Regions from separate parts of the Shewanella sp. MF05913 genome, predicted to be linked through region 3. Evidence: predicted binding sites of a transcription regulator. Region 3 holds the regulator's gene; each other region holds the start of a gene.
The links. The regulator LexA, encoded in region 3, represses DNA repair genes until DNA is damaged. The targets are predictions, from matches to a motif close to TACTGTATNNNNATACAGTA.
Positions count from the first base shown of each region.

Region 1 (10,868 bases), on a different contig from region 3:
AGGCGGTGAAGATTACGAGTTAGCGTTTACTGTTCCAGAGTCTCAACGTGGCGCTATTGATACTGCGCTTATCCATGCAGGGGTTAAATTTGTCAAAATTGGCCAAATCTGTGCTGGTGATAAACTTAAATTAGTCGACGACGGTAAGGCATTTGTCCCTGTTTCCCGAACTTTTGAACATTTTAGTTAACCGATTATGAAACTTATCACTCAAGATAAATTCGTCAATAAGCTGTCTTTAGCTAATCCTATTCACTTTTTAGCATTAGGCTTTGGTAGCGGAAAAGCGGCGAAAGCACCTGGTACCTTTGGCACCTTAGCGGCTGTGCCTATAGTGCTATTAATGCAACAATTAAGCTTAACGCAATACTTGTTAATTACTGTGTTAAGTATGCTTGCTGGTTTTTATATTTGTGGAAAAGCCGCCAAAGACATGGGCGTCCATGATCACGGTGCGATTGTGTGGGATGAAGTGGTCGGTTTAATGATCACTATGATAGCGGTGCCTGTCGGTATTATGTGGTTAGTGCTTGGTTTCGCATTATTTCGCTTTTTTGACATAATTAAGCCTTGGCCTATCCGCTGGCTTGATGCCAAAGTTCATGGTGGTTTTGGGATTATGATCGATGATGTCTTAGCGGGAATATTTGCATTAATCGGCGTGCAGTTGGCTGTGTATTATTTATAACGCTGCCATAAATTATAACGAAGCCTTAAACATCGAAAAAAAGAGCACTATATGCTCTTTTTTTATATTTGATGCTTGTTGTTACAAACTCAACGATACTAAAGTTTATTGAGGCAACATTAAATTGTTGCGTAGCTGTTCTATTTCATTATTCATGTTGACGACGCGCAGCTTCAGATCTGTTTCATAATAAGTACAACTTAATATTTTACCAATCGGGTTATAGCGTAATTGCCATAATTGCTGCAACTTATTGTCAGTGCCACAATAATCAGGCTGTTTAAGTGTTGATGAACTGGTTAACACTGGCTCTTTGACCACATTGACGAAATACTCAGAACGAAGATTATCATCATCAATGAGATGAACAAAAGTATTCACCAACCATTTTTCGTAAAATGGCGCGCTGTTTTTTTGTGCATCTGTTACCGCTTGTTGCATGATATTACGAGCAAATAGCCATTCACCTGAAAAAATACGCTCAAAGTCACGTTGAGACAATGTAAAAGCTGATTGCCATGTAGTATTTTTCGTCACGATATTTGGATTTTCTTTCACTAAAGTACTCGCAAAACTCAGCTGTTTTTTAAGCATATTATTGGCGATAGTATGACTTAATACCGAACGAGAGGAGTGATAAACGTTATTCCAAAAATGAGCATCTTTGTTTAAGAATACTATCGCAGCATCAACATCGATTTTATGGGGCGTTGAGTCAGGTCTATTTATTGCTGCAAGTATGCTTAAATCCCTTAGTTGAAAAAGCAGGCTCCAGTGAGGTAGGTGTTGAGTTGTTAAAGACTCATCGCTTTCTTGCCAATCAGGCATAGTAATTAATGTATTGTATTTTTCAATATTCGCTTGATGAGTATGAATTACACGTTTAATGGTTTCGCTATTGTGGCTAAAAAACGCATTACAAGTATCCCAATCTGTTAGTTGGCAAGCGTCTTTAAAGTTAGCTGTTAATTTATTCTGTTGAGCATTAAAAGTGAGCGCCGTGGTAGATTGGCCCGATTGATTCTCCTTTGTGGCGTTGAGTAACGCCATGGCATAGGTAAACCCATTTTCATTCGACTCAACAGGCTGCTGTTTTAGCCAACTTTCAACTAATAATGTATTTGGAGACTTTGTTCTGTCAGACGCGTTGATTGCCACTAAGCAAACAACGGCAAAGACTAATAAGCTGCTTATTAACCCAACCAGCACGCCTATCGTTTTTAACAAAGTCATCATCACTCTTTATCCTCAAAGTCCATTTAACACAATGGTAATATGATGGTTAGCTTTTGATAAGCCATGACGCTATTGCAATAATTCGCGGGCGTTGGCTAAGGTGTTTTCAGTAATTACGTCTCCACCGAGTAGACGTGCCAGTTCATTAACGCGTTGATCTTTATCTAGTGCTTGCATGGTGGTTTCAGTGCTGCCGGCCTTATTAAACTTATTTACAAACATGTGTTGATGGCCATTTCCTGCAACTTGAGGTAAATGGGTAACACACAACACCTGAGTTGATTCTCCAAGGCTGCGCAGCATTCTGCCGACTACAGATGCCGTAGGGCCTGAAATACCCACATCAACTTCATCAAATATTAATGTTGGGGTTGCGACTTTTTTAGCGGTTATCACCTGAATACCTAAACCTATACGCGATAGCTCACCGCCTGAAGCGACTTTGGAAATCGGTTGTAAAGGTTGCCCTGGGTTAGTGGTCACCATGAATTCAATGTTGTCACAGCCATTCACTGAAATGTTGGCTGGGTCGTGATTCACTTCGATGCTAAATTTACCTTTAGGCATATTAAGTTCATGAATTGAGCGGGTGACTAATTTATCTAACTCTTTAGCATAACGATTGCGGCTTTGGCTGAGTTTCTGTGCATTGACTAAATAGGCATTTCTGCTCGCATCTAATTGCAGTCTTATCTCGTCAAGTTTGCTTTCATCGCCAGCGAGTTCTTTGAGTTCTGCCATTAGCGCTTGGTGATGCAAAGCCAATTTATCTGGGCCTACATGATGCTTGCGTGCTAATTGCATTGCCGTTGATAAGCGTTTTTCAAGATAAGCAAAATGCTCAGGATCTAATTCAAGACGGCTTAAATAGCTCTCGATTTCGCTAGCACTTTCTTGAACTTGGATTAACGCATCGTTCAGCATGGTACTAATAGGCGCAAGTGATTCATCATAGCCTTGAAGCGTGTCTGCAATGGCGGCGACTTTATTTAACAGTGATTCAATATTGCCATCGTCACTTTCGGTAAGTAAGTGCAAACCAGCCTGACACCGTTCGATTAAATCAGTGCCATTTGCCAAGCGTTTATGTTCTTGCTCAATGTCATCAAACTCGTCTAAACCTAGGTTAAATTCGTTTAGCTCTTCTACTTGATATTGCAACAGTTGTTGGCGTGAAATACGTTCGTGCTGAGCTTGTTCTAGTTGCTTGAGTTCATTTTCAACTTGTTTGCACCTAACATAACTAGCGCTCACGTTATCAAGTAATATTTTGTGGTTGGCGTAACTGTCGAGCAGATTTAATTGATGCTCACTTTTGAGCATCGCATGATGGGCATGTTGGCCATGAATACCAATTAATAATTGGCCTATAGCTTTTAATTGCGTCACTGGAACGGGATTACTGTTGATGTAGGCGCGAGAACGTCCATCACTATTAATGGTACGACGAAGAATGCATTCGTCGTCAGCGTCGAGATCATTATCTTCAAGCCAGCGTTTTGCTAACGGCACATCGTGTAGGGTAAAGCGTGCACTGACCTCGGTTTTATTCGCGCCGGGTCTCACAGTATTGGCATCACTGCGGTTGCCTAAACACAAACCCAGAGCGTCGATTGCAATCGATTTACCTGCACCGGTTTCCCCGGTGATGCTTGTCATACCGGCTTTAAAGTCGAGTTCTAAAAAACGTACGATAGCAAAATTGTTGATGCTGAGTTGGCAAAGCATAATGAATTCCTGTCTATGAAACCACCAAACCACTGTATTGATAAACAGTATATACTGATTTTTTATACAGTAAAGTAGTAGACCGAAAATTATCTTTGTCTATTTGTTAATCACGAATCGCACGATAGTTATACCAATCTCAATCATTAGCCGATTGAACACATCATTAATTCAATTAACTTTAAGCGTAAGTCTTCAATAAAGATTCAATGATCGGCAGGCTGATAAAGGTCATTAACGTGCCATAGAGTATTGCTTGCGCACTCACATTTGCATGCACCTGGTAACGGTCTGCCAGTAAGTAAACACTTGCTGCAGTAGGGAGTGAGGCTAGTAACACCCCCATGATTAACCATTGTAGCTCAACCCCAAATGCAATTAATAAGCCGTAGGCAATAAGAGGTTGAATGACCAACTTAAACAGGTTAATCACATTGAGTTCAGCAATTAAGCTGGCTGTAAACAGCTTACTGCCTGTTTGTTGACGTAAGGCTTTGACTAACACCATACCAATGGCAAATAGGGCGCAAGGGCTCGAGGTATTACCCAATTGATGTAACATCAATGACACGCTATTAGGGAGGCTGATATGACAAGCCGATAATGCGATCCCAATGGCACTGCCAACAACGATAGGGTTTTTACCCAGTGCATTAGCCATGATTAAAATGGCTGGTTCAGAGGATTGTTTGTTTCGGCTAGCAAGTTCGATAGACACCAGTGCAAAAGCGAACATGATGACTGATAACAAACTGGCGATGGCCGCAGCGACGAGAGCCATTTTGTTATTGGGAAACATTAAACTCATTAATGGGATGCCAATAAAGGCAGTATTGCCAAAGGTTGAGTTTAATCCACGCATTGCCGCGATGGCTTGTTGCTTTGGTGCTTGCCAAAGAGACAGCGCAATAACGAATGCATAAGTGATTACCATGGCTAAACTAAAGCCGGCAATAAAGCCCCATTGAGCAATGTCTTCAATACGTGTTTCTGCTAATACAATTAATAAAATAGCAGGGAAGGCCACATAATAGACAAACTGATTAAGCACGACATCGGTGTCGGCGGGAAGCAGTCTCAACTTTTGAACTAAGCTGCCTAGCAGCATAATGGCGAAGACAGCGATTAGCGGGGTAAGAATACTAGACATCCCTCGCAATTCCTTAGCAAAATGATAATGTTGTCACTTTACTGCTTTTACTCGCTGCGATGCAATTAGACTTAGGCTCAAGGTGATAGTTTTTCATCATTCCATTGAATTAATACTGATATGTAAAGACTATTTGAGTGTTGGACGTAGATAATCGATTTTATCGCTTAGATTTATCGCTTAGATTTATCGTTTAGATCCGCAGTTGAGGTTTATCGCTGAGGAGTAAAAATGTTGAGAACACCACGCTGTGAATGCGCGTTATTTAGCAATTTTTGGCGGAGGTAAAATACCCAGTTCGGTAAAAAAGTGCACTTGTCGTCTTAATTCAAATAACGAGCCTACGCGAACTTGATTGCCAATCACGAGTGTCCAATTGTCGGTTTTACCGTTTGGATTGGTGAAGGTGAAGCCTTGATAGAAAATTTTTTTCATAGGGCCTTTGACGTTTTAAATATCAATATCACAGCGTGTTATGGTCGGTATTATAAGGGATATTGCAAGGTATGAGGTTTTATCTTCATACTCATTATAACGAATAATAGCCTGAAACATTCAGGCTATTATTAAGGCTGTTATTAAGATATCAAGGTGTTTACTTGGCTGCAAACATCAATTTGTAGCCTCAAGTTAATGCCTGTACCGATTACTCGCTAATGCCAATGTTTGACACGCCAGCGTCAATTATATCTTTACGTAATCCTTTCACTAACTCGCTGTTAATGTCTGGGTTGGCTTCGATAATATCAAGCAACATACCTTGAAGCTCTTTTTCTTCTTCCATTACTGGATGCGAAAAAACAAACTCATCTAACTCTTCATCCATTAATGATTCATCACTAATCGCTTCAATGTAGTTTGCGACGGTACTTGATGATAATTTGCTGATATTGGTAATGTCTTCTTCAATTTTACTGTCGATAGCACTCATTAACGTTGCGATAGCAACAGCAGCATCCATCGCGGGGTAGGCACCATAAGCTTCAAAATCGCTTGGATCTGGAGTGTTTTCATCGAGACGTTGTAAATGTACATCAATATTGAATTTAAGCTTTTTGTCGTATTGGCTTTGCCATAATAGCTCAAGTGCGGTGCTTAATACTTGAGGCTCACCAAACTCACATACTTCAGAGAATAGTTTGTAATTAGGTAACATACGTTGACACAAGGCAAGTGCAAAAAGCTGTTTTTGCGGTAAAGATAGCGCCTTAAGGCGTTTAAAGAATCCGGGTTTACTGGTCATTAGGAGTATCCACTGATAGCTGGTTTATCACTTGATTTGCTGCTGATTCTACCTTAGTTAACTCATCAAGTAACTCTAGTATTTCAGGTTCAAGATCATCGATATCAATTTTATGCTTTAAGGCTGATTCGATATCTTTACAAAGTTTTTGTGTTGTCGGTACGCCGCAATAGCATGTTGCGCCATGCAGTTTGTGCACTGCTTGTAATAATGTTGCAGAATCATGTTTTTCTAAGGCATTGTCGATAGCCTCAACCGTTTCAGGAAGCGAGCTAACCAGCATTTTTAGCATGTCTAATGCTAAGTCTGGTTTTTGATTGGCTTGAGTTAAACACAAATCCCAATTTAATATGGTGTTGTCGAAATGGGTAAATTTAGGCTTGGTGATCCAGCGATTAATCACCCCTTTTAACGATACTTCATCGATAGGTTTCGGTAAAAAGCCGTCCATGCCACAGGCGAGAATTTTCTCTCGCTCCTCTGCAATGGCATGAGCCGTAACCGCAATAATAGGGGTGTGACGGTTAAGCGATGCGAAGCGGATTTGTTGGGTAGCTGTAATACCGTCTGTGCCGGGCATTTGAATGTCCATAAAAATTAAATCAAATGCATGTTCTTGGGCTTGCTTTATGGCGTCTTTACCATTGCTTGCGATCACCACATTGACAACCAATTCTTTTAATAAAGTGTCAATTAGTTTTAAATTAGCCATATTATCGTCAACCGCTAGCACAGAGGCCTTAATACGGTGAGTGTCTTCGACAATGGGCTGTTCAGGCAAGCTGACTAATGTAGCTGGCGTGGGTGGGTATATTAAATGGCGTGCTAAGGTAAAGTCACTTATTGGCGTGTTAAGCAGGACATCTGCATTGGCTTTAAGCACGTTAATAATTACATCTTGATCAACACAGTCATGCAACAGCACTAAGCAATCAGTATGCTGACGCGCTTGCTGTAATAAATGAATTAATTCGGCGTTATCAACAAAACCATGGCAGCTCATAATAATATAATCAAATTTACTATTTTGACTTTGCAGTACCGAGGTCAAGTTTTCTGGGTTTGCAACATTGGTTAAAATTAACTGCCAAGAGACTAACCGGCGGTTAAGGGTGTCTCGAGACAACTCGCGAGGCTCATACAGCAACACAGATTTATGTTGTAGGACATTGACTGGCAAGACTTCGCCTATTTCAAATTGGCTGATCCCAAGTGGTAAAATAAACCAGAAGTTTGAGCCTTTATTGGGGGCAGACGTAAAGCCAATTTGACCTCCCATTTGGTTAATGAGGCGCTTGGTGATAACTAAGCCTAATCCCGTGCCACCAAATCGGCGTGATATAGAAGAATCTGCCTGGCCAAATGCTTGGAATAAATATTCTTGCTGGCTCTCGTCGATGCCAATGCCGGTATCGATAACTTCACATCGAAGAGTAATATTGTCCTCGTCATGACCGACTAAGTGAATTTTAAGGATGACACTGCCAGAGTCGGTAAACTTAATCGCGTTACCCACTAAGTTGGTAATAATTTGGCTCACGCGCATAGAGTCGCCACTCACACTCTCAGGGACATTGCTATCAATATCAATGACCAACTCCAGACCCTTTTCTTGGGCGCTGCCAGCAATAATGGTAAGCGTTTCAGCAAGTGTTTCACGCAGTGCAAATGGCATTTTTTCAAGTACCATTTTGCCCGCTTCAAGTTTAGAGAAGTCGAGGATATCGTTAATAATACCCAGTAAGTTACTGGCGCTTCGTTCAATGGTTTTAATGTAATCCAGCTGGCTAGTATGCAGCGGCGTTTTTAACAACTGCCTTGCAAAACCGATGACACCATTGAGCGGTGTGCGTAACTCGTGCGACATGTTGGCTAAAAATTCAGACTTAATTCGGCTTGCTTCTAAGGCACGTTTTTTGGCTAAGTCTAACTCAACGTTTTGAATTTCAATTTGCTCTAGGGTTTCACGTAAGTCTGATGTGGCTTGGTCAATATTTTGCTGCATCTCGTCGTGATATTCGGATAAAGAGCCCGCCATGGCATTAATACCGCGCTTAAGTAAATCAAGCTCACCGATTAAATTACCTTCAAGGCGTGTATCCAGTTTACCCTCACGAATTTTGGCGACCACACGCACCATTTCAGTAATCGGATGGTTAACATGCTTTACCAGACGGAATGTAAAAAATAGATTAAATTGCACGCCTATTAACACAATAATAAAGGCCGCTATGGCCGCTCTATGTTGCTCGAGTAGTGCATTTTCTTTATTAAGCAGAACGGAAATGTAGCCTAAAATTTGCTCTTGCTGGTTGTTGAAAATAGGTTTTATGAAATGTTGATTTTGTTGTGTGTTTTGTTCGGTATCGCTAACGCGATTTAAGCTACTGAGCAACGAGCTTTCAAGGCCGGTATGCGAAATAATGGGTACACGGATAATGAGCGTATCGCCAATGGTTTCGTGTTCTGTACCAATAAGTGCCGTTAATGGCTTTTTAAAGCGCATTGTTTCGAAATCTTTATGATAATGAGACGTTACAAATAATTGATTTTCAGCGTCAAATACTGCAATGGAGTGAATTAACGAAGCATTATTAATTTGCGATGCCGCCAGAAGACGTTTTGTCGATTCGCGGTCTTGATTAATAATGCCAAACTCACTGGCAATGGCTAAAGGTTCAACAATATTGCTGCCTTTTATAATTAAGGTGTCTTCCAATTCATAAAAGCGGTTTATCGTGAAATAACTTCCAAGTAGAATACCCACGACAATTGTGGGCGCTAACGCAAGTACCAGAACCCAAGAACGTAGGCTGTATTTGGTCATATTGTTGGCACTTTTCATGGCTGTTAGGTGTGTTCCTGATGCTAAATCGCTATTATTGCGTCTAGACTGCCAGAAACAGCGCACTCTTGACTAGTTTTTTATTCGACATCTGAGGCCGAAATGGCACAATTTTTCAAAGAAAAACCGAACAAATCTAAACAATTATCTGCAAAGCTCACGCTAGATGTCACCCAACTAGACCACCTCGGTGCAGGTATGGCACAGCTTCAAGGTAAGGTGGTGTTCATTGCCGGTGCGTTACCCGGCGAGCAAGCAACGGTGCAGCTTATTGAGCAAAAGAAAAGTTATGCTAAAGCCAAACTAATCAATATTGCCAGTCCAGCGTTAAGTAGAGTCAAACCTCATTGTCAGCATTATAGTCGATGTGGTGGATGTGATTTACAGCATATGGACATTCAAGCTCAGCGTGATTATAAGCAATCAGCCTTGGTTGATTTAATGGCTAAGTCGAGTTCAGATGCTATCGATACACAGATGTTGGCAGAGGCGATTATTGGCGATGGCTGGCATTATCGACGTAGGGCTCGCCTCGCTACCGTATTAGATAAACGCAGCCAACGTTTACAGCTGGGATTTCGTGCTGGTAACAGTAATCAAATTATTGAAATTAACCAATGCCCGGTATTAGCGGCTCCTTTGTCGGATTTAATTACGCCTTTAGCGGCTAACTTAAACCAATTAAAAGCCAAAGCGAGCATCGGCCATGTTGAATTGACTCAGGCTGATAATGGTCATTTTGTTGTACTCAGAGTGACTAAAAAACTGCCTAACTCCGATATTCGCTGGTTAAGTGGCTTTGCTGAAAAACATCAGCTTAATCTGTTGCTACAAGATGATGCCGGGCTACTAACCCAGCTTTATCCTTCGCTCGCTTCGATTGAGCAAGCTGTAACGTTGCCTTATTATCATTTGGCCGCCGAAAGTGTGCGATGTTCATTTACCCCGGGTAACTTTGTCCAGGTTAATGGCACCATTAATCAAGCGATGGTGGACCAAGCTATTGAATGGTTAGACCCTCAAGCGGGTGAGCGTATTCTTGATTTGTTTTGTGGTGTCGGGAACTTCAGCTTGCCTCTTGCAAAAAAAGCGGCGCAAGTGATTGGGGTTGAAGGTGTGCCAGAAATGGTTGAGCAGGCTAAGCAAAATGCTTTAGATAATCACTTAGACAATGTAACGTTTTATCATGCAGACTTAAGTGCTGACTTATCAGAACAAGCCTGGTTAGGTAAAATTGATAAGTTATTACTCGACCCAGCCCGTGCTGGTGCCTATGAAAGTTTACAGTGGTTACAGAAGATGCAGCCTAAAAAAGTAGTGTATGTATCGTGTAATCCAGCAAGTTTAGCGCGCGACAGTAGTGTATTATTAGCCAATGGTTATCGTATTGCCAAAGTAGGTTTAGTGGATATGTTTCCGCAAACGCACCATACCGAAGCCATGGTTTTATTTGAATTATGTAAATAAGCTGGCAGTATTTACTGCAATATCAAATGGTATGCTATAAATTTGTTCAACTGAGCTCGTTTAAATTGACAAAAAAGTCTATGGCTTCAAGATAACGTGTTCAGTTGTAATTAATGCCTCATTTATTCCTTTAAGAATACAATGTTGGTAGATATCAGTCGGTCATGCGGCTAAGGAAGGGTTCATGGTATCTGTTCGCGAAGCACATTTTAATACGCAAGCATTCCAATTAGATGAGTGGGTCGCTCGTTATCTCGACGACAAAGACGACGCTCAAAAATTATTAGTATTGATCCAGCAAGTTGAGGCCTTACCGGTCAAAAATAAACTGGCCCATACTGAATTGCTTGCGCGCGCTCGTGAAATGATCGAAATCCTCGCGCCGCTCAACATGGACATTGAAACGCTTCAAGCTGCAGTGCTGTTTTTAATGTTTGAAGCTGGTGTATTAAACGAAGAGCAATTAGCTGAACAGTATGGCGACAATTTAGCAAGACTCGTTGCCAGTGTT
Region 1 is NZ_JCAYNT010000023.1:14,348-25,215, forward strand. Features, by position in the region: gene thiL (thiamine-phosphate kinase) at 1-190, shown strand, start outside; gene AC19MV_RS19695 (phosphatidylglycerophosphatase A family protein) at 197-688, shown strand; gene AC19MV_RS19700 (hypothetical protein) at 794-1,924, opposite strand; gene recN (DNA repair protein RecN) at 1,994-3,652, opposite strand; gene AC19MV_RS19710 (AEC family transporter) at 3,834-4,802, opposite strand; gene AC19MV_RS19715 (DUF3319 domain-containing protein) at 5,064-5,237, opposite strand; gene AC19MV_RS19720 (YjaG family protein) at 5,449-6,045, opposite strand; gene barA (two-component sensor histidine kinase BarA) at 6,035-8,872, opposite strand; gene rlmD (23S rRNA (uracil(1939)-C(5))-methyltransferase RlmD) at 8,993-10,357, shown strand; gene relA (GTP diphosphokinase) at 10,542-10,868, shown strand, end outside.
Region 1: the regulator LexA is predicted to act here: its motif matches at 3,683-3,702, upstream of recN (DNA repair protein RecN).

Region 2 (10,868 bases), on a different contig from region 3:
TATAGCCTACGTTGTCTAAATCGTTGTGTTTACCACCCGCACGAACGCAGCGTTGTGAAGATGTCGCACGTGTATAATTTCGCTTATCCATGCCGAGGAACACATCTTTAAACTGGTTCATACCCGCATTGGTAAATAACAGTGTTGGATCGTTTGTGGGAACGAGTGAGCTGCTATCAACAACCTGATGTCCGTTATCTTCAAAATACTTTAAAAAAGCACTTCTTAACTCTGCTGTAGTCTGAAACATGAAATGGCCCTGAAATAGAAGAATACAAAGGTAACCAGCTTGACATGCAAGCCAGTAAATGTAGGCATTATATACTGAATTTAACGCAAGAAGCGAGACGAGCGAGCCGATTATCATCTGAGCAAAAATCGATGAATGAACGATACATTTCACAGCCATTCTCAACAGATGAAACATGTTTGCTCATTAAGTGTCTTATTAGATTTTTTACTGATTCTAGGGTCTGTTGTTCTTTGATGGTTGAATTTTGTTCGAGTTAAAAACGTTTTAATCGAGACGAATGGATTGATGCCTAGTCATCTAAGCAAAGTACATTCAACAAAGAGTAAAACGTTTTTAGCCGAACCTTTCGGGCAGCGTTTGTTGACCACTTTTACGGCGTAATCTACTTTTTATGTAGAATAACTATACCTCACAGTTTCTGCAGCGCAGTAATATATGTAAGTAGTGGCCAACAATTCGCTGCAAAAACAACCTTGAAAGATTAATAGGCCCTAAGATTAGGTCAGATTAAATATAACGCGGAACAGTGCTTAGGCGTCTCACATAAAAAGTAGGTACAGAATTTGAGTTAGAAGTGTATCGCGAGGAAATTTAAGACACTGACGCATTAAATAATTACGCTTTAGATAGAGATAACTGAAGAAAGAGATAACTGAATCGTTTTAATATTTACCGCGTTTTCTATAAAAAAATCGCGGTGCACAATATGCGCACCGCGACACTTTATTCATTTTACTTGTCAATCTATGAGTCAGATGACTAAGGCTTAATTAAAAAACTTCGCCCGTTTCTAAATCAATGTTTTCATCACCGTCATCAGCACTTGATGAACTGCCTGTACCACTAGCAAGTAACATTGAACGTAAGGTAGTATCAATTTCTGTCGCAATGGCTGGGTTTTCAGTTAAGAATTTACCTGCATTTGCACGACCTTGACCAATTTTCTCACCTTTGTAGCTATACCATGCACCGGCTTTGTCGACGATTTTGTGAAGTACACCTAAATCAACTAATTCGCCGGTACGGTTAATACCTTGGCCATAAAGAATTTGGAATTCAGCTTGTTTAAAAGGCGCTGCAATTTTGTTTTTAACGACTTTAACGCGTGTTTCGTTACCCACTACTTCATCACCGTCTTTTACAGCACCGGTACGACGAATATCTAAACGTACAGAAGCATAAAACTTAAGTGCGTTACCACCTGTTGTGGTTTCTGGGTTACCAAACATCACACCAATCTTCATACGGATTTGGTTGATGAAAATAAGTAAAGTATTTGACTGCTTAAGGTTACCCGCAAGCTTACGCATTGCCTGGCTCATCATACGTGCGGCTAGGCCCATGTGTGAGTCACCGATTTCGCCTTCGATTTCCGCTTTAGGTGTTAGTGCTGCTACCGAGTCGACAATAATCACATCAACAGCGCCAGAGCGAGTTAAGGCATCACAAATCTCAAGGGCTTGCTCACCAGTATCTGGCTGAGAACACAATAAGTTATCAATATCTACGCCAAGCTTTTTCGCATAAATAGGATCTAATGCGTGCTCTGCGTCGATAAACGCACAGGTTTTACCTTGACGTTGAGCTGCTGCAATCACTTCGAGTGTTAATGTTGTTTTACCTGATGACTCTGGTCCGTAAATTTCAACGATACGGCCTAGAGGTAAACCACCAGCACCTAGGGCGACGTCCAATGAAAGTGAACCGGTAGAGATAGTTTCAACATCCATTGTGCGGTCTTCGCCCAATTTCATAATTGAGCCTTTACCAAATTGCTTTTCAATTTGGCTTAATACGGCGGCAAGTGCTTTCTCTTTGTTTGGATCAACCTTCATTGTAAAACCCTCTTAAGGCATTCAATACGTTTAGTAAAATGCGATTTTTATTTAGGTGAGATGTTATAACTCATCTCAATATGTTCATCAGTATACTGTATAGTCATACAGTATCAAGTGTTGATCGTAATTTTTTTTATTCCTAGCCGAATTGCCTTTTTACATCAATATTTTACCCACCAAGCATTTTTATTGTGAATTGATTTATACCCCGAAGATAAAAATTGTTAATATTAGCGTCATAAAGTTTCATGCCCCAAGATTGATAGAGTGAAGAGTCCATAATGACTGTAATTGATACCAGCGATTTAGAAAAACATACCCCGATGATGCGACAGTATTTGAGCTTAAAAGCCGCTCATGCCGACATGTTGCTGTTCTATCGAATGGGCGATTTTTACGAGTTATTTTATGATGATGCTAAAAAAGCATCTGAACTGTTGGGCATTTCATTGACCGCTCGCGGTAAAAGCGGTGGCGACCCAATCCCAATGGCGGGTATTCCTTATCATGCTGTTGAAGGCTACTTAGCTAAGTTGGTACAGATTGGCCAGTCTGTGGCCATTTGTGAACAAATTGGCGATCCTGCTACATCAAAAGGCCCAGTTGAACGTCAAGTGGTACGTATTGTGACTCCTGGCACATTAACTGATGAAGCGCTATTACAAGAGAAGCAAGACAACTTACTCGCGGCGCTTTATCAAGGTAAAACGGGTTTTGGTTATGCCACGCTCGACATTTCATCAGGACGTTTTGTTGTTGCGGAACTACCGACTCGTGAAGCATTAGAAGCAGAGTTACAGCGTACTCATCCAGCTGAATTACTTTACAGCGAAGATTTTACTGACATGCTGTTAATCAATAACATGAAAGGGATCCGACGCCGCCCTGAATGGGAATTTGATTACGATACCTGTGTCAATTTATTGCTCAATCAATTTGGCACTAAAGATTTGCATGGCTTTGGTATTAGTGACGCACGCTTAGCATTACAAGCTGCAGGCTGCTTAATGCAGTATGTCAAAGACACCCAAAAAATGGCCTTACCGCACATCAATTCGATTGTGCGCTTTAATCAATCTGAATCAATCATTTTAGATGCTGCGACTCGTCGCAACTTAGAGCTAACCCAAAATTTATCTGGCGGCCGTGATAACACCCTGGCATGGGTACTCGACAATACAGCAACGCCTATGGGCAGCCGCATGTTGCAACGTTGGATCCATGAACCACTTCGCGACCGCAAAGCCGTTCAATTACGCCACGGCGCTGTAAATGAATTAATTGAACAAGACCTTTACCACACTCTGCACGAGCAACTGAAAAGCTTAGGTGATATTGAACGTATTATGGCCCGCCTTGCTTTGCGCAGTGCCAGACCACGTGATTTTTCGCGTTTAAAGCAAGCTTTAGCATTGCTGCCGACCATTCAACAAACGCTAGCAACTTGCCAGCAACAGCAAATGTCTACGTTAGCGGCGCAATTGGGTGAGTTTCCTGAGCAGCACGACTTGCTCGAACGCGCTATTGTCGATAACCCACCGATGTTAATTCGTGATGGCGGCGTGATTAAAAGCGGTTACCATGCTGAGTTAGACGAATGGCGTAAGCTGAGTGAAGGCGCCAATGATTACTTGGTCGAAATGGAAGCTCGCGAAAAACAGCAAACTGGGATCAGTACTCTCAAAGTGGGCTATAACCGCGTGCATGGCTATTACATTGAAGTCAGTCGCTTACAAGCAGATAAGGTCCCATTAAGCTATCAGCGCCGCCAGACACTAAAAGGAACTGAACGCTATATCACCCCAGAGCTTAAAGAATACGAAGAAAAAGTACTTTCAAGCCAAGGTAAAGCGTTGGCAATAGAAAAACAGCTATGGGAACAACTGTTTGACTTACTGTTACCTAAATTACAAGAACTGCAAATCTTCGCCACTGCAGCCGCACAGTTAGATGTATTAAGTAACTTTGCCGAACGAGCAGAAACCCTCAATTATCAGTGTCCACAAATGACAAACGATATCGGAATTCATATTGATGCAGGTCGCCACCCTGTGGTTGAGCAGGTGAGTCAATCAGCCTTTATTGCCAACCCAGTTAGCCTGACGCCTCAACGCAAAATGTTGATCGTAACCGGCCCCAATATGGGCGGTAAGTCAACTTATATGCGTCAGGTAGCACTTATCACTTTAATGGCTCACATTGGGTGTTTTGTGCCCGCAGATTCTGCTCAAATTGGTGAAATTGATCGAATATTTACACGTATAGGTGCATCAGACGATTTAGCATCGGGTCGTTCAACCTTCATGGTAGAGATGACCGAAACAGCCAATATTTTGCATAATGCGACAGCCAATAGTTTGGTATTAATGGATGAAATAGGCCGAGGAACCTCAACCTATGATGGTTTGTCGCTAGCGTGGTCTGCTGCTGAATATCTCGCTAAACAAGTCAGTGCGCTGACCTTGTTTGCAACACATTATTTTGAGCTAACTCAATTGCCAGAATTATTACCAGCCGTAGTCAATGTGCACTTAGATGCGATTGAACATGACGATACCATTGCCTTTATGCATGCCGTTCAAGAGGGTGCAGCCAGTAAAAGTTATGGTTTACAAGTTGCCGCATTAGCCGGTGTGCCAAATCAAGTGATCAAAGCGGCTAAACATAAACTGCATCAACTCGAAAATCGCGATAGTGCAGTATCAGAACATGCACCATCACAAGTGAGCATGAATTTACTTGCGCCGATGCCGGAGCCTTCACCCGCTTTGGTTAAGCTAACGCAAATAAATCCTGACGATTTTACGCCTAAGCAAGCTCTTGATTTATTGTATGAATTAAAACGTTTAGCACGCTAGGACCACAAAAAACAGGCCATAAAAAGGACACTGCAATGTGTCCTTTTTTATTGTGGGCAAGTTAACATTACTCTTAATATGCTAAATATTAATCCCTAAAAAGCGCTTCTACTGACAATCCTTGCGAGCCGAGTAAATCTTTTAGACGCTTTAACGCTTCAACCTGAATTTGACGAACTCGCTCGCGCGTTAGCCCTATTTCAGCCCCCACGTTTTCGAGTGTTGATGGTTCATAGCCTAACAAACCAAACCGTCTTGCAAGCACTTCACGTTGTTTCGTATTAAGCTCATTTAACCAACCTACAATTGAGTTAGATAAATCTTCACTTTGTACTCGATGATCTGGCCCAACGGAGTCGTCGTCAGCAATCACATCTAATAATGCTTTTTCATTATCGCCACCTAAAGGTGAATCAACGGAGGTAATTCTTTCATTCAGTTTAAGCATGCGACTCACATCGCCCGTTGAAACATCGAGTTTTTCAGCAATTTCTTCCGCGGTGGGTTCATGGTCAAGTTTTTGTGCAAGTTGCCTTGCAGTGCGAAGATAGACATTTAATTCTTTTACAACATGGATAGGAAGTCTGATCGTGCGAGTTTGATTCATAATGGCACGTTCAATGGTTTGTCTAATCCACCAGGTCGCATAAGTCGAAAAGCGGAAACCACGTTCAGGGTCAAACTTTTCTACCGCTCTGATCAGGCCTAAATTGCCTTCTTCAATGAGATCGAGCAACGCTAAACCACGATTGTTGTATCTTCTGGAAATTTTAACGACAAGACGTAAGTTACTTTCTATCATGCGGTTGCGAGATTTTTCGCAGCCTTTGAGGGCTTTACGTGAAAAATAGACTTCTTCTTCAGCTGTAAGCAAAGGAGAAAAACCAATTTCACCTAAATATAATTGAGTGGCATCGAGGTTTTTTTGTAAGTCTTCTTGGACTTTGTCTTCTATTTCGAGTTGCTGCACCAAATCGCCTTTTTTGGCTGCAACCTCTTGTGGTTGTTTAGCTAGATCGACAAGTGGTTCTGCTATAGCAGTACTGTTTTTGCGGCTCATAATTGCTCTCCCAAACCTAATTTGTGATATGTAATCTACTTCACTTGCCTATCCTCCGTTATTTATGTTGCTAAACAATTACTGTTTAGGTAGATATCGTAATGGGTTAACCGACTTGCCGTGATAACGCACTTCAAAATGAAGCATCACTTGGCTTGTCCCTGTACTGCCCATTTTTGCAACTGTTTGGCCTGCGCTAACATATTGCTTTTCTTTAACCGTAATCGTGTCTGCATGAGCATAAGCACTTAAAAAATCATCGTTATGTTTGATAATCACTAAGTTGCCATATCCTCGAAGCGCATTGCCTGCGTATACGACTCTACCATCTGCTGCGGCCTTAATAATGTCTCCGCGATTACCAGCAATCTTAATACCTTGATTGCCTTGTTCTGACGCCGAAAAATACCCGATTATTCGACCTCTAACTGGCCAGTGCCATTGCTGAACTTGTTGTGGCAAGTTTGCGACAGGACCGTTTGCATTTTGGTTAACTATTTGTTGGGTAGTTGTTACAGAATACGCAGGCTTTACTTTGTGATCAAGATCTTTTTTCGTTCTGTCTGATACGACCACTGGCTGTGGCTTTGCGACTGCAACAGGTTGGATTGTTTGCGATTCAGTACGACGGGGAACCGATGAGTATGGCTGAGTAATGGCTTTAGTTTGCACCGGTGAAGCATAAGCTTGTGGTGCGCTAGCACCAGTAGACACTGAACTATTAGCGCTTGCTAAATTAAGTGTTTGCCCTGGATAAATAGTATAAGGCGCGTGCAGATTATTCTCTCTAGCAAGCGCAGCAAAGTGTCGCCCAGCGCCCCATGCAATAGAATACAAAGTATCACCTTTTTTTACGGTGTACTTATGGGTTTTAAGCGAGCCTTTGTGATAACGAGGACCATGATTTTTTGATGATAAACTATCAACCGGCGCGGGACGTTCAGCTTGAAAGCTACATCCTGTCAGCATGATTGCTAAGACCAAACCATTTGGCCAACCGGTATTCATCAAACAATGTCCTTAAGGAAAATACATAGGCGCACAGCGAATAGGCGCATTTTACATGATAAAGCATCACTCAGATCAAAACATGAAGCAGAACTCATGTTTTAGGCTAAATCACCATTGATTAATGGCACAAATTTAACCGCTTCGATTATTTCAGAATGGAACGTTGCGCCAGTACGAGTAATTTTAAGCAATTGTTGTGTATCTTCGCCCACGGGAATAATTAATACCCCGTTATCAGCAAGCTGTTCAAGTAATGCTTGTGGGACAGAAGCCGCCGCAGCGGTCACCATAATGCCATCAAATGGACCACGATTAGGCCAACCTTGCCAACCATCACCGTATTTAAATGACACATTGTGCAAGTCTAGGCGCTTAAGCCTTTGTCTGGCTTGAATTTGCAGGGCTTTAATTCTTTCTATTGTACAAAGCTCTGGAATGAGCGAAGCAAGCACTGCCGCTTGATAACCCGAACCAGTACCAATTTCGAGTACTTTTTGTGGGTTATGCTGCAGCAAAAGCTCTGTCATGCGCGCCACAATGTACGGCTGAGATATTGTTTGACCTTGGCCAATGGGTAACGCGGTATTTTCATAGGCTTTGTGCGCTAAGGCGTCGTCGAGAAATAACTCACGCGGGGTGGTGGCCACTGCGTGTAATACCGCAGGGTGGCGGATCCCAGCATCAGACAACTTTTTTGCCAAATTCATTGCTGATGTTGAAGCAACCCTAGTCATATTTTTGTTATCCACTCAGCTAATCCGTTTAGTTGATTGTATGCAGTTAAATCGACAGTTAACGGTGTAATCGACACGTACCCGGCTGCAACAGCACCAAAATCAGTGCCTTCGCCAGCGTCTTGTTCACTGCCAACTGGACCCAGCCAATAGATATCTTTACCAGCAGGGTCTTGGGTTTTTATCATACCTTCCGCTTTGTGCCTGGCACCTAAACGAGTGACTTTAATCCCTTTAATTTGATCAACTGGTAAGTCTGGCACATTCACATTTAAAATTTGGTCGCTATTAACAGGGTGTGCTAATAACCCTTTTACAATTTTTGCAGCATAGACAGCAGCACTATCATAGTGAGTTAACGATTTACCCACTAACGAAATTGCTATCGCCGGTAAACCTAAAAAGCGCCCTTCCATCGCAGCCGCAACGGTCCCTGAATAAAGGGTATCATCGCCCATATTGGCACCCGCATTAATGCCTGAAACCACAATGTCGGGCTCATCTTGGCACAACTGCCTAATGGCTAAATGCACGCAATCAGTAGGTGTACCATTGACTGAAATATAACCGTTATCTAAGTTATTAATTCTTAATGGATTAGTCAAGGTTAATGAATTGCTCGCGCCTGAACAATTTCGATCGGGCGCAACGGTAAGCACTTGTGCAAACTCACTCAGTGCCTGGGTTAATGCGATAATACCTGGGGCATTAACACCATCATCATTACTGACTAAAATATTAATCATTGCTTAGGGCTCTTTATTCGGTTGCTGTTCATCTTGCAATAAACGCTGCGCTTGTTGTTCTGCCACCATGATTTGTCTTTGTTGTTCTTGGACATCTTGATAATCAGCAAGCTCACGCAACACAGATGTCGCATAACTGCCTGCTGGCAGCATAAATTCAAGCGTTAATACATCGTCGTTAAACTGCCATTTCATCCCTTGCGGCTCAAGTAAAAGAGGTCGTCTTTCTTGGGAGAGTCCTGCATTTTCAAGGCCAGATAAATCATCGGAATAATCGCTTAACGGCGCCATTTCAAGTGCCAGCGCATCATCTTTTGCCAAGGGAATTCCACGCCCCCAAAGAGGAGCAGATAATTGAATGTCTTTTTCAGCTAGGCGGGAATTAAGCACATCATCCCACGCATCAACAGTAAAATAACTCTTGCTGCCCGCTAACATCACACAATCACCTGCGATGGTATTGATTTGTTGTGTGGCTAAGCGATGTGACACCACTAAGTTAAATATGTTTGATCGCACTGCAGACAAGTACATGCTGCGTTTATTGCGATCTTTTATATTACGGCCGCCGCTTAACATCTGACGACCCATGACTAAATTTTTACCCTCGTGACCAAAACGTTGTTCACCAAAATAGTTAGGCACGCCGACTGAAGCAATACGTTGTAAGCGAGATTCAACATCAACTACATCGGTAATATTGCGTAAAGTGAGCACAAAACGGTTGCCTAATAGCGCACCAATGCGCAGTTTTTTACTGTGACGACTACTTGATAAAATAGTGAGTTTATCGCTATTAAGCTGTGCCCACTCTGGGGTTTCTTTGCCAGGAATACGAATGCCAAACCACTGCTCTGTGACGGCGTTTTTGTCTTTTTGGCCAGCATAAGTCACTTCTTTAGGGTGGACTTTAGCAAATTTCGCCAGCATCTCAGCAACATAAACTGTGTTCAGGCCATTTTTTTGAATATGCAACATATGATGCTCGCCTTCACCTGTTGGGGTAAATGGCAAAATTTCTTTCACAATAAAATCACTATTGTGTGTGCGTAAATCAGCTTGGCTTAACGGTTTATCTAGCAGGTAATGTAATTCGTTCATCTGGCAAACATTCTCTATATTATTAACGCGATTGATTAACCATCAGTACGACAGCTTCTACAGCAATACCTTCTTTACGTCCGGTAAAACCTAATTTTTCAGTGGTCGTTGCTTTTACATTGATGTTATCGATATCCGTTTGCAAATCAGCACTTAAACACTCACGGATTGCTTCAATATGCGGTGCCATTTTAGGGGCCTGGGCAATCACCGTGACATCAAGGTTACCTATCACAAACTGCTTTTGACGAGCGAGCTCATAGCAATGCTTCAACAGCTCACGACTATCCGCTCCGGCAAAGTTAGCATCGGTATCTGGAAAGTGTTTACCAATATCGCCTAATGCCATCGCACCCAGTATCGCATCACTGACAGCATGTAAAATCACATCACCGTCAGAGTGAGCAATTAAGCCTGTCTCATAAGGCACGACCACTCCCCCTAAAATAAGCGGTTTGTCGCCACCAAACTTGTGTACATCAAAACCATGGCCAATACGTATATTCATGTTAATCCTTGTGATGAGGTTATCATTACAATAAGGCTATTATGTTTATTGCATAAATTTTAGTGTGTTTATTGCATAAAATTTTTGTGCTTGTTGCATAGTTTTATTGTGCTTGTTGCATAAATAATGCTGCAAGTTGTAAGTCATCAGGGTGAGTCACTTTAATATTATCCACACGACCACTCACTAGCCCTGGCATCACTCCAGCCCATTCCATTGCACTCGCCTCATCAGTAATATTGACCGTTGCAGCAAGTGCCTGAGATAAATTATTTTTCAGCGCAGTGATGGGGAAAAACTGTGGGGTTAATGCGTGCCAAAGTAACGCTCGCTCAACGGTATTGGTGATTAAACCACTGGCATCGCTGCGCTTCATGGTATCGCGCACTGGCGCCGCCAAAATTGCACCTTGAGGGTATTGTTTTAACGATGCAATCAACTTGTTAATATCTTCATGGCGTAAACAAGGTCTGGCTGCATCGTGAACTAACGCCCATGCTGTAGGGTTAATCGACATGGCATGTTCCAGCGCAGCAAGAACTGAGTCAGCTCGCTCACCACCGCCAATCACTTGTATAAGCTTAGGGTGTTTAGCTTGGGGAAGTTGCTTGAAATATTGATCTTGTGGATGCAAAGCGACAATAACCTGATCAATGCGTTCGTGCGACAATAATACATCCAGGGTGTGAGCCAAAATACTTTGCTGACCGAGCATTAGATACTGCTTTGGCTTATTAGTCCCCATGCGACTGCCGATAC
Region 2 is NZ_JCAYNT010000023.1:31,849-42,716, reverse strand. Features, by position in the region: gene alaS (alanine--tRNA ligase) at 1-250, opposite strand, end outside; gene recA (recombinase RecA) at 1,024-2,088, opposite strand; gene mutS (DNA mismatch repair protein MutS) at 2,373-4,949, shown strand; gene rpoS (RNA polymerase sigma factor RpoS) at 5,038-6,009, opposite strand; gene AC19MV_RS19785 (peptidoglycan DD-metalloendopeptidase family protein) at 6,088-7,020, opposite strand; gene AC19MV_RS19780 (protein-L-isoaspartate(D-aspartate) O-methyltransferase) at 7,119-7,754, opposite strand; gene surE (5'/3'-nucleotidase SurE) at 7,751-8,500, opposite strand; gene truD (tRNA pseudouridine(13) synthase TruD) at 8,504-9,601, opposite strand; gene ispF (2-C-methyl-D-erythritol 2,4-cyclodiphosphate synthase) at 9,624-10,109, opposite strand; gene ispD (2-C-methyl-D-erythritol 4-phosphate cytidylyltransferase) at 10,213-10,868, opposite strand, start outside.
Region 2: the regulator LexA is predicted to act here: its motif matches at 2,182-2,201, upstream of recA (recombinase RecA).

Region 3 (10,868 bases):
CTTTGCCTAAGGCGATATAGCCCTGATGCAGCACGTATAACCGGTCTTGGCACGATTGCTCGCATTTTTTTGGTAATAGATACAACATTTGCCACGAGTGTGGCTTTGGGTTGGGCATGGCAAGGGTTGAATAATTAATGTCAGGTGACATTAATGCGCCTTTGTTGGTGGCCCCACCTTGATACAAATCAAAGCTTAATACTAGTTTTGCCACCGCGACGGGTAACACGAAAACGACCAGTAATAAGATTAATGTTTTATTACTTTTTTTAGGTTGGGAGTTCATTCTATCTCCTCGCATCATTATGATATTATTGTTATTTGTGTAATGTTAATGTCTTTTTTGTTGGCGTCGATATTGCTTATACATAATCCAACCCATTAACCCTAAAAACACCGCAGCCATAGTGAACCACTGCAAGGAATAGCCTTGATGTTTTTGTGCCGATAACGGGATAGGCACCCATGGTTGAGGCAATGAGTGCTGTGGAACGTTATCTGGTTGCAATGCCGCTGCGGCAATATCGTGTTTCAATAACAACGTTAATGCCGGTATGTTGATATTTTGAAAGCGTATTGGTTTACCTGTGTGTATTTCAGGGTGGAGCTCATCACTCAATGGGTTGGCCTGTTTCTGATAAATCCGACCTGTTAATTGATATTGCCCTGCCAAAATAGGTGTTAAAGCGGGTAGCTCTCGACGATCATTACCTGCGGGGACAAATCCTAACTCCACTAGAATCCAGGGAGTGTCGACCGTCACTTCAAATAGTTGATAAGCTAAATATCCCACCTTGCCTTGGTACACTTGATTGTCTAACAGTAACAAGGGTTGCTTGAGTGGTGTTGCCTGTATCGATAAACGATAACCTGTCAGCAAGGCTGTTTCAGGAGCTGCATCTGTCGGTGTATTAGGGTTCATTAATGTTAACAGTTGCTGATAATCTAGCGGTGCTTGTTGCTGACGCATGGCCAATGTCGCTTGCCATTGCTCTTTATACTCTGCACGCGCTAACTGCCAAAACCCGAGCTTGACCAAAATCCAAAACACGCTCACTGTAATTAAAACCAATAACACTCGAGACACACCCACACTACTAAAAGGATTGCCTGTGACAGCCCCATTACTTGTTAAGTTAGTTTTAGTCTCGTTGCTTATATTCATAATTTTTAATTTGGGTAGAGCATTATTTATTATGGTTAAAGGTCAGCATGAACAACCCATGAGTCAATATTTAGGCCGACGCGTTTTATTCTCAGTGGCCGTTATATTGGTCCTGCTGGTGGCTTTAGGGTTGGGTTATATTCAACCCAACACACGGCCTTATTAATACTCAGCGTTTTACAACACATACACAAAGATGAATAGGCATAACCACACCACATCGACAAAGTGCCAGTACCAACTGCCTGCTTGAAAAGCGAAATGCTTGTCTGGAGTAAAATGGCCTTTGATAATTCTGAGCAATAAAATAATCAAAAATAGGGTGCCAATGGTGACGTGCATACCGTGAAAACCGGTGAGCAAGAAAAAGGTATTACCGTACACCCCCGAAGTGAGCGTGAGGCCCATTTCTTGATAAGCGTGGCTATACTCTTCTACCTGTAATCCAAGGAAAACCGCCCCTAAAATCACGGTTAAGCCCAACCAAATAATGAGTGGCTTGCGCTTAGCTTTTTCTAAACTGACATGGGCAAAATGCAGCGTTACAGATGATGTCAGTAAGATCATCGTGTTAATAAGTGGTAAACCAGTCCATGGCATGGCTTCTGTGGTGGTGCCGTCAGGGGTTTTGATTAAAGGCCATACGGCTTCAAATGCTGGCCATAATACTTCTTGAGTCATGGCGTTATTTGATGCGCCGCCCAACCAAGGTACCGATATCATCCGCGCGTAAAACAAGGCACCAAAAAAAGCGCCGAAGAACATGATTTCAGAGAAAATAAACCAACTCATTCCTTGTCTAAACGACCGGTCCATTTGCGGTGAATATAAGCCTGCCATTGATTCGTCAATGACGGTTTTAAACCAGCCAAATATCATAAAGATAATCACAGCGATACCGGCTAATAAAATGTAGCCGCCAGAGGTCTTTTCGGTGGCTAATTGCTGAATATAATTACCCGCGCCAAAGGCGATTAAAAATAAGCCAATAGCGCCAATAATAGGCCAGCCACTTTGAGCTGGGACGTAATACGTTTGATGCTTTGTTGTCATCTTGCTGCTCCTTGCTTTGCCGATACCGCGAGTTTGTCAGTGATATCGTAAAGGGTATAAGAGAGAGTCAATGTATTAATGGACGCCGGTAAGTCTGGGTCCACGTAAAAAATCAAGGGTAGTTCTGCGCTAGTTGATGCGGCAAGTGGCTGTTGGTTAAAGCAAAAACATTCTGTCTTATTAAAATATGCAGCGCCTTGACCTGGCGATACCGAAGGGATCGCTTGGCCAATAATATTTTTTGTAGAGAGGTTTTTAACCAAGAATTTGGCATGAGTAAGTTCGCCAGGATGCACACTAATGTGATTCACTTTTGGGGTGAATTCCCATGGCATACCCGATTGCACTTGAGTCACAAATTCGATGGTGATTGTGCGCTTTTTATCAACAACCACCGCGTCATAACTGCTGGCACTATTTTGGGGTTTTCCGTTAATCCCTAAAGTGTCGCACAGCACGTCATATAGCGGTACCAATGCAAAACCAAACCCAAACATACCGACAGAGCCTAATATAAGCATGGTGAGTAATTTACGGTTTGATTTTGGTGTTGGGTTCATATCATTTAATCTCCGGTGGAGTGGTAAATGAATGATAAGGAGCAGGGCTTGGGATCGACCATTCTAAGCCATCAGCAGCTTGCCAAGGATTGTCACCTGCAGGTTTGCCACCTTTAATACACTTGAGTACAACCGCCAGAAATATTAACTGCGATAGTCCAAAGGCAAATCCACCAATGGAAACAATTTGGTTAACGTCGGCAAACTGGATTGCATAGTCTGGAATTCGGCGTGGCATTCCCGCTAGGCCTAAGAAGTGCATCGGGAAAAACAGTACGTTGACCGAGATCACTGAACACCAGAAGTGCCATTTCCCTAAGGTTTCGTTGTACATATTACCGGTCCATTTGGGCAGCCAATAATATGCCGCCGCCATAATGGAGAAGATGGCACCTGTAACCAATACATAATGGAAGTGAGCTACAACAAAATAGGTGTCATGGTATTGGAAATCCGCAGGGGTAATGGCAAGCATTAGCCCTGAGAATCCACCAATGGTAAAGAGAATAATAAAGGCGACAGCAAATAGCATGGGGGTTTCAAATGTCATTGAGCCTCGCCACATAGTGGCAACCCAGTTAAACACTTTCACCCCAGTTGGTACGGCAATGAGCATGGTGCAGTACATAAAGAACAGTTCGGCAAACACCGGCATACCCGTGGTAAACATATGGTGTGCCCAAACCAAAAACGACAGAACAGCAATGCTTGCGGTTGCATACACCATGGAGGAATATCCAAACAGTGGCTTGCGGCTGAAGGTTGGGACAATCGCCGAAATAATACCAAAAGACGGTAAAATCATGATGTACACTTCAGGGTGACCAAAGAACCAGAAGATATGCTGGAACATTACTGGGTCGCCGCCACCTGCTGCATCAAAAAAGCTAGTGCCAAAAAACTTGTCGGTTAGTACCATCGTTACCGCACCGGCAAGTACCGGCATCACCGCAATCAATAAAAATGCGGTAATTAACCAGGTCCATACAAATAGCGGTAACTTCATCCATGTCATGCCTGGCGCGCGCATATTCACAATGGTGACCACTACGTTAATCGCACCCATAATTGAGCTTATCCCCATAATATGGATGGAAAAAACAAACAAAGCAGTAGAGTCTGGACTATAAGTCGTCGATAACGGTGCGTAGAATGTCCAGCCGAAATTAGGCCCGCCGCCTTCCATAAATAACGAACCCAGCAACATGGTGAAAGCAAAAGGCAAAATCCAAAAACTCCAGTTATTCATGCGCGGCAGCGCCATATCTGGCGCGCCGATCATCATAGGTATTAGCCAGTTTGCTAACCCGGTAAAGGCTGGCATTACCGCGCCAAACACCATAATCAGACCATGAACTGTGGTCATTTGATTAAAAAAGTTTGGTTCAACTAGCTGTAAACCCGGTTGGAAGAGCTCTGCGCGGATGACCATTGCCATTGCGCCACCCGTTAAAAACATGATGAAACTAAACCATAAATACAAAGATCCAATGTCTTTGTGATTGGTGGTAAGTACCCAGCGCATTAGCCCTTTAGGGGCACCGTGATGATGCTCATCATGCGCAGTGCCGATTGTATCGTGCGTTGTTGTGCTCATTGGTTTTCCCCTACTGTCCATGACTAGCGACATCGGCAGGTTGAACTGCCTCGCCAGAATTATTGCCCCACGCATTGCGCTCATACGTAATCACCGCAGCCATTTTTTGTGGGCTGAGCTGACTACTGAATGCCTGCATTGCCGTGCCGGGTTTGCCATGCATCACTATTTCGATATGCCCGCTTACTGGCCCTGTTATTACTGGGCTGCCAATCAGTGAGGGGAATGCGCCTGGTATTCCTGTGCCAGTAGGTTGGTGACACGCTGCACACGTAGCGGCATAGACTTGTTCACCTTCAGCCATAAGCTGTTCCATGGTGAGTGTGGGTGATGCTTCTGTTATGACGACTTTGCCAACGGCTTTGGCTGCTTGATTAGCCGCATCGGTTACCGCGTCTGCAACAGTATCAGCGACAGCAGTTGCTGTATTTGTTACTTGCGCTGCGGGCTTTGGTGAAGCTGCACTGTTACTGGAAAAATTACTCACATCCGCAGCTTGAACTGCATCACCTGAGTTATTTCCCCAGGCATTACGCTCATAAGTAATCACAGCGGCAATTTGCTGTAGGCTAAGTTGAGCACTGAAAGCCTGCATTGCTGTGCCTGGTTTGCCGTGCATAACCATCTCGATATGCCCGCTTACTGGTCCAGTTATTATTGGGCTGCCAATGAGTGAGGGGAATGCGCCAGGTATGCCTGCGCCAGTAGGTTGGTGACACGCTGCACACGTAGCGGCATAGACTTGTTCACCTTCAGCCATAAGCTTTTCCATGGTGAGTATGGGTAATTCCTCTGGTGTCACGGCTTTTGCAACGGCTTCAGCAGCTTGGTTGACTGTTTCGGCTAGCGTATCAGCAGTATTATCAACCATAGCTGTTGCTGTGTTGGCTTTTGCTGCCGCTGCATTAGGTGCTGCGGCACCGTTACTTGAAAATTTACCTACGTCTGCTGCTTGCACTGCATCGCCTGAGTTATTTCCCCACGCATTACGCTCATAAGTAATCACGGCTGCCATTTCTTGAGGCGAAATTTGCTTAGCAAAGGCTTGCATCGCTGTGCCGGGCTTACCGTTGATCACAATATTAAGGTGATCTTCAACAGGGCCTTTAATAATCGGACTACCTATTAATGATGGAAATACGCCAGGAAGACCCGCGCCATTGGGTTGGTGACAGGCTGCGCAGCGAGCAAGGTACACTTGTTCACCTTGTTTGCTTAAATCTGCAAGAGATAAGGTTTGCGACATAGAGGCCGCAGCTGCTGCGGCTTCGGTTTTAGCCAGTTGCTTTTGCTCAATCAGCCAATTATCAAAATCTGCTTCAGAAAGCGCATTGACCACTATGGGCATAAAGCCATGATCTTTTCCGCAAAGTTCAGCACATTGACCACGGTAGATCCCTGGTTTATCAATACGCGTCCAGGCTTCGTTAATAAAACCGGGATTAGCATCTTTTTTAACGGCAAATGCCGGTACCCACCAAGAATGGATTACATCATCTGAGGTCATTAAAAAACGCACTTTGCGATTAATCGGTAATACCAGAGGCTTATCTACCTCGAGTAGATAGTTTTCACCTTTGGTTTGATCACCATCAATTTGTTCTCTTGGAGTTGAGAGTGTGCTGTAAAATTCTATGTCTTTATCGAAATAGCTGTAGTGCCATTTCCATTGCGACCCCGTAATTTTTATGGTCAGATCCGCATCGCTGGAGTCTTCCATTGCAATCAGGGTTTTAGTAGCAGGAATTGCCATAGCAATTAAGATGATAAACGGAATGACTGTCCAGGCTATTTCCACTTTAGTACTTTCGTGAAAATTGGCCGCGACAGCGCCTTTAGATTTGCGGTGATAGATCATTGAGTAAATCATGATCCCAAACACCACTAGCCCAATAGCACAACAGATATATAAAATGGTCATGTGGAGGTCGTAAACCTTACCACTGATATCTGTTACGCCTTGAGTCATGTTGAGGGGCATTTCTGCAGCCCCAAGCGGAAGTGCTATCAGCACAACCAATAAACAATACCACCATTGCTTCACAAGACTTCTCCTCTGCTAATTGCAAATAGCAACTACAAAGAAGAGTCACACAGTAAGTCTCTGCTCTATGCAAACTCTTCGGTTCCCAAAAAAGTTTGATGACCTCAAAGTAACTTGGTGGTTGTAAACTGGCAGTTTACGCTTTTATTGTTAGCTGAACACCACACTTGTACCTACGACTGAACTAATCAAATTGTATTGACGTATTCCCATCGATGGCGGTGTTATCTGCCAAATTACGTCAAATAAAAGATAAAAAATGTTTCATCCTTGTTAACAACATTACTTGTAGATTAAACATTGATCAAGATCACTTTGTTCGCTAATTGGCTGAAAAAAGGTAAAAAAAAGCCCTGAATTGGATGCAGGGCTTGGTGTTGAAGGGTTCGTACTTAATGAAATGCTGAAAAATTACTTGTTGCAGAAGGCATTGTTGGATTAACGATTTGATGTTTTTCAGGTAAGTGAGTATTCACATCTTCAATTACCACACCTAAAGCACGTGCACTTTTGGCGACAATTTCTAAACGGCGACTGTCACGTGCATCGAGTGAACTCGTCCAGGTAATCACAGCGCTTGAAGTGCCACTGGTTAATGCTTTTTCCATTGCCCATAACGTTTCAACTTCATCTTTAGTGTGTACTAATAAGATCCGGTCCATTCTTACACCAGCACTTGCCAGCATGTGCTTATAACCAATATGCGGAGGACTAATGAGCACTATCCAGCGTCCTTGTCGGCTTAAGGTTGCTAACTGGCTGCACAGTTGCCCTAACTCAGACTCACCTTGAGTGACGGTTTGTAATGTTTGAATGGTTTGGTTGCCATACAATTCTGCTTCTGTTGAATCAGCCCATAAACCTGGGTGGCGTGGGGCAGTGCCCATTAGTTTGTTCATAACCAATCTCCATTACGGATAACGCCAACGGCAAGCCCTTCAATGGTGAGGCTTTGGCAACTTAAGTCTACTTTAATCGGGGTGTATGCTTCGTTTTCGGCATGTAGATAGACAACATTGCCTTTTTTCTCGAAACGTTTCACCGTGACGTCGTCTTCAACGCGGGCCACAACTACTTGGCCATTACGTGCTTGCTGCATTTTATGTACGGCAAGTAAATCGCCCTCTAAAATGCCAATGTCTTTCATACTGTCGCCACGTACTCGCAGTAAAAAATCGGCTGCGGGTTTAAACATGTTTGGGTCGACTTGATAATATTGCTCTACATGCTCTTGCGCTAAAATGGGTTCACCAGCAGCGACTTGGCCAATCAGCGGCAATCCTGTTTCTTGTTGTTCTTCATGAGGTAAGCGGATACCTCTTGAAGTGCCAGGCATGATTTCGATAAAGCCTTTTTTGGCGAGTGCTTTTAAATGCTCTTCGGCAGCATTTGCACTTTTAAAGCCAAGACGGTTCGCAATTTCAGCACGAGTCGGTGGCATACCTGTTTCGGCGATATTGTTTTTAATTAAGTCTAAAATTTCTGCTTGGCGCGGCGTTAACGGTCTCATGATGATTCCTGTCTTTTTATACAGTGACTGTCATTATATACAGTGTTTTTGTTCGCGCAAGTATTAACCAACCGTTTTTTGTTTTTTGTTACGGCATTGTTGCCTATCAGTATGTTTTATATCAGTTTCATTCTATATTTTAATTGAGTTGTTCAGTTCGGGACTGTTCACAAAGTAAAGATAAAACAGCCAGATAGTGTATCAAGGGTGGTTTCTGGTATCCTATGCAGCAATATTACAGTGGCTTATATTGCGAAAGTAACTATGTCAAAACCAAATTCAATATTTTTACGTGCATTAAAATGGGTACAGAAATCGATGGTTCAAACCATTGTTGTCCCGCATGACCCTTTTGATGATCTTAATTTAGATCCAAATAAACCATTGGTTTATGTCATGAAAACAGAGTCAATCAGTGATGCCGCTGCGCTAAGCGAAATCACTGAGGGCTTTGGAATGCCGAGTCCATATGACCCACTCATCGTTGATGGCTTAAAAGTGCCACGTATTGTGTGTTTGGAGGGGCGTAAGCCACTCTTTGGTAAACGCGAAAGTGGTGAAAAGTTTATCGATAGCTTCACCAGTTTATTGGCGCTTCATCGTCAACGTCCGGATTTGGATATTCAACTCGTGCCCGTGAGTTTGTACTGGGGGCGCACGCCTGGTAAAGAAGACGACAGCATGAAGGCGGCAGTGCTTGAGCGTGAAAGCCCAACGTGGTTACGTAAATGGCTAATGATTTTGTTTCTTGGTAGACATAACTTTGTCCAGTTCTCTAATGCATTATCTTTACGCTATATGGCAGATGAACATGGATTCGATAAAAGTATTGCCCACAAATTAACCCGTGTAGCTCGAGTGCATTTCAGTCGTCAACGTAAAGTGATGACGGGCCCGCAGCTGCCCAACAGACAAATGTTTTTTGCTTCGTTGCTTAAGTCGGATTCAATCAAAAAAGCGATTGAAGAAGAAGCCATTAACAAGAAAGTGTCACCTGAAAAAGCCCGTGAAACAGCCATTGAATATTTAGATGAAATTGCCACGGACTATTCAGACAGTTTAATCCGTATCGCTGAGCGCTTCCTTACTTGGCTGTGGAACAAGCTATACAGTGGTATCAATATCAAAGGCGCTGAACAAATCCGCCAATTACACCATGATGGTCATGAAATTGTATATGTGCCGTGTCATCGCAGCCATATGGATTACTTACTACTGTCGTATATTTTGTATTATCAGGGCATGGTGCCACCGCATATCGCTGCGGGAATTAACCTAAACTTTTGGCCAGCAGGCCCGATGTTCCGTCGTGGTGGCGCGTTCTTTATCCGCCGTAGCTTTAACGGCAACAAGCTATACACTGCTGTGTTTCGTGAGTATTTAGACCAACTGTTTGCTAAAGGTTATTCGGTTGAATACTTCACTGAAGGTGGCCGTTCTCGTACCGGACGTTTACTTGCCCCTAAAACAGGTATGTTAGCCATGACTATCAATAGTGTATTGCGCGGCATTGAGCGACCTGTAACGCTTGTGCCTGTGTACTTAGGTTATGACCATGTGATGGAAGTCGCCACTTATCACAAAGAGTTAAGCGGCAAGAAAAAGCAAAAAGAGTCAGTGTGGCAAGTGTTTGGTGCCATTCGTAAATTAGGTAATTTTGGCCAAGGTTATGTGAATTTTGGTGAGCCGATTAATCTACAAAACTTTTTAAATCAACAAGCTCCAGATTGGCGTGAAGAAGTGGCCAAAGACCCAGAGCAAAAACCGACTTGGTTTACGCCATCAGTTAACTTATTGGCTAACCGTGTGATGACTAATATTAACGGCGCTGCCGCCGCAAGTTCAGTGACATTAACGAGTTTAGTCTTGCTAGCTTCTGAGCGAAATGCATTAGAGCGCAGCTTGTTAGAACGTCAGTTAGATTTGTATTTAGCGATGCTGAAAACGGTACCTTATACAAATTACACTTCGGTTGCAGAAGGTAATGGTAAATCGATTGTTGATCATTGTTTATCACTGAATAAGTTTGTCAGCACTAAAGATGCCATTGGTGAAATTATTTCTGTTGATGAAAAAATTGCTATCACCATGAGCTACTACCGCAACAATATTATTCACGTCATGGCGATTCCGTCGTTAATTGCCAGTTGTTTAGTGCAATATGATATTTGTGACCGCGAAAAAATTCATGCCGTTGTGATGGATTTTTATCCGTTGCTAAAAGCTGAATTATTTATGGGTATTGACGATGTGCCACAGCATATCGACAGCCTTTTGGACTTTATGGTTGAACAAGGCTTACTCAGTGGCGAAGCTCATTTTGAAGTCACGCCTCGGTACACTGCGCAATTATTATTGTTAGCAGAAACTATCAGCGAAACGTTACAGCGTTATGCCATTATCTTTAACTTGTTAGCGATAAAGCCTGACTTAGAACGCTCAGAGCTTGAAACCGATAGTCACTTATTAGCACAGCGTTTAGGTGCATTGCATGGCATCACAGCGCCAGAGTTTTATGACAAAAAACTCTATAACACCTTAAGCGTTAAGCTAAAAGAACTGGGCTATTTATGCAGTGTTGAGCATCGGTCTGAAGTGATTAGAATTCGCGATTATGCAAACCAGTTATTGAGCTCATCAGTAAGACAAACCATTGTTGATAGTGTGCACGCGGAGCATGGACATTAATGGCCAACCATATGAATGCTGCAAAGCACCGTCCACAAGGGAAGTCTCTATTGGGCGGTGCGATGATTATTGCGGGCACCACGGTGGGGGCTGGCATGTTTTCATTGCCAGTTGTGGGTGCCGGAATGTGGTTTGGTTATTCAATTGCCATGCTATTAGGTGTCTGGTTTTGCATGTTAATGTCGGGGTTATTGCTGCTAGAAGCTAACTTGCATTTTGAACCCGGTGCCAGTTTCGATACGTTAACCCGT
Region 3 is NZ_JCAYNT010000004.1:179,972-190,839, reverse strand. Features, by position in the region: gene AC19MV_RS07930 (redox-active disulfide-containing membrane protein) at 1-286, opposite strand, end outside; gene AC19MV_RS07925 (SURF1 family protein) at 332-1,165, opposite strand; gene AC19MV_RS07920 (DUF2909 domain-containing protein) at 1,113-1,331, shown strand; gene AC19MV_RS07915 (cytochrome c oxidase subunit 3) at 1,343-2,218, opposite strand; gene AC19MV_RS07910 (cytochrome c oxidase assembly protein) at 2,215-2,778, opposite strand; gene ctaD (cytochrome c oxidase subunit I) at 2,780-4,375, opposite strand; gene coxB (cytochrome c oxidase subunit II) at 4,386-6,419, opposite strand; gene AC19MV_RS07895 (cell division inhibitor SulA) at 6,812-7,318, opposite strand; gene lexA (transcriptional repressor LexA) at 7,315-7,929, opposite strand; gene plsB (glycerol-3-phosphate 1-O-acyltransferase PlsB) at 8,194-10,617, shown strand; gene mtr (tryptophan permease) at 10,617-10,868, shown strand, end outside.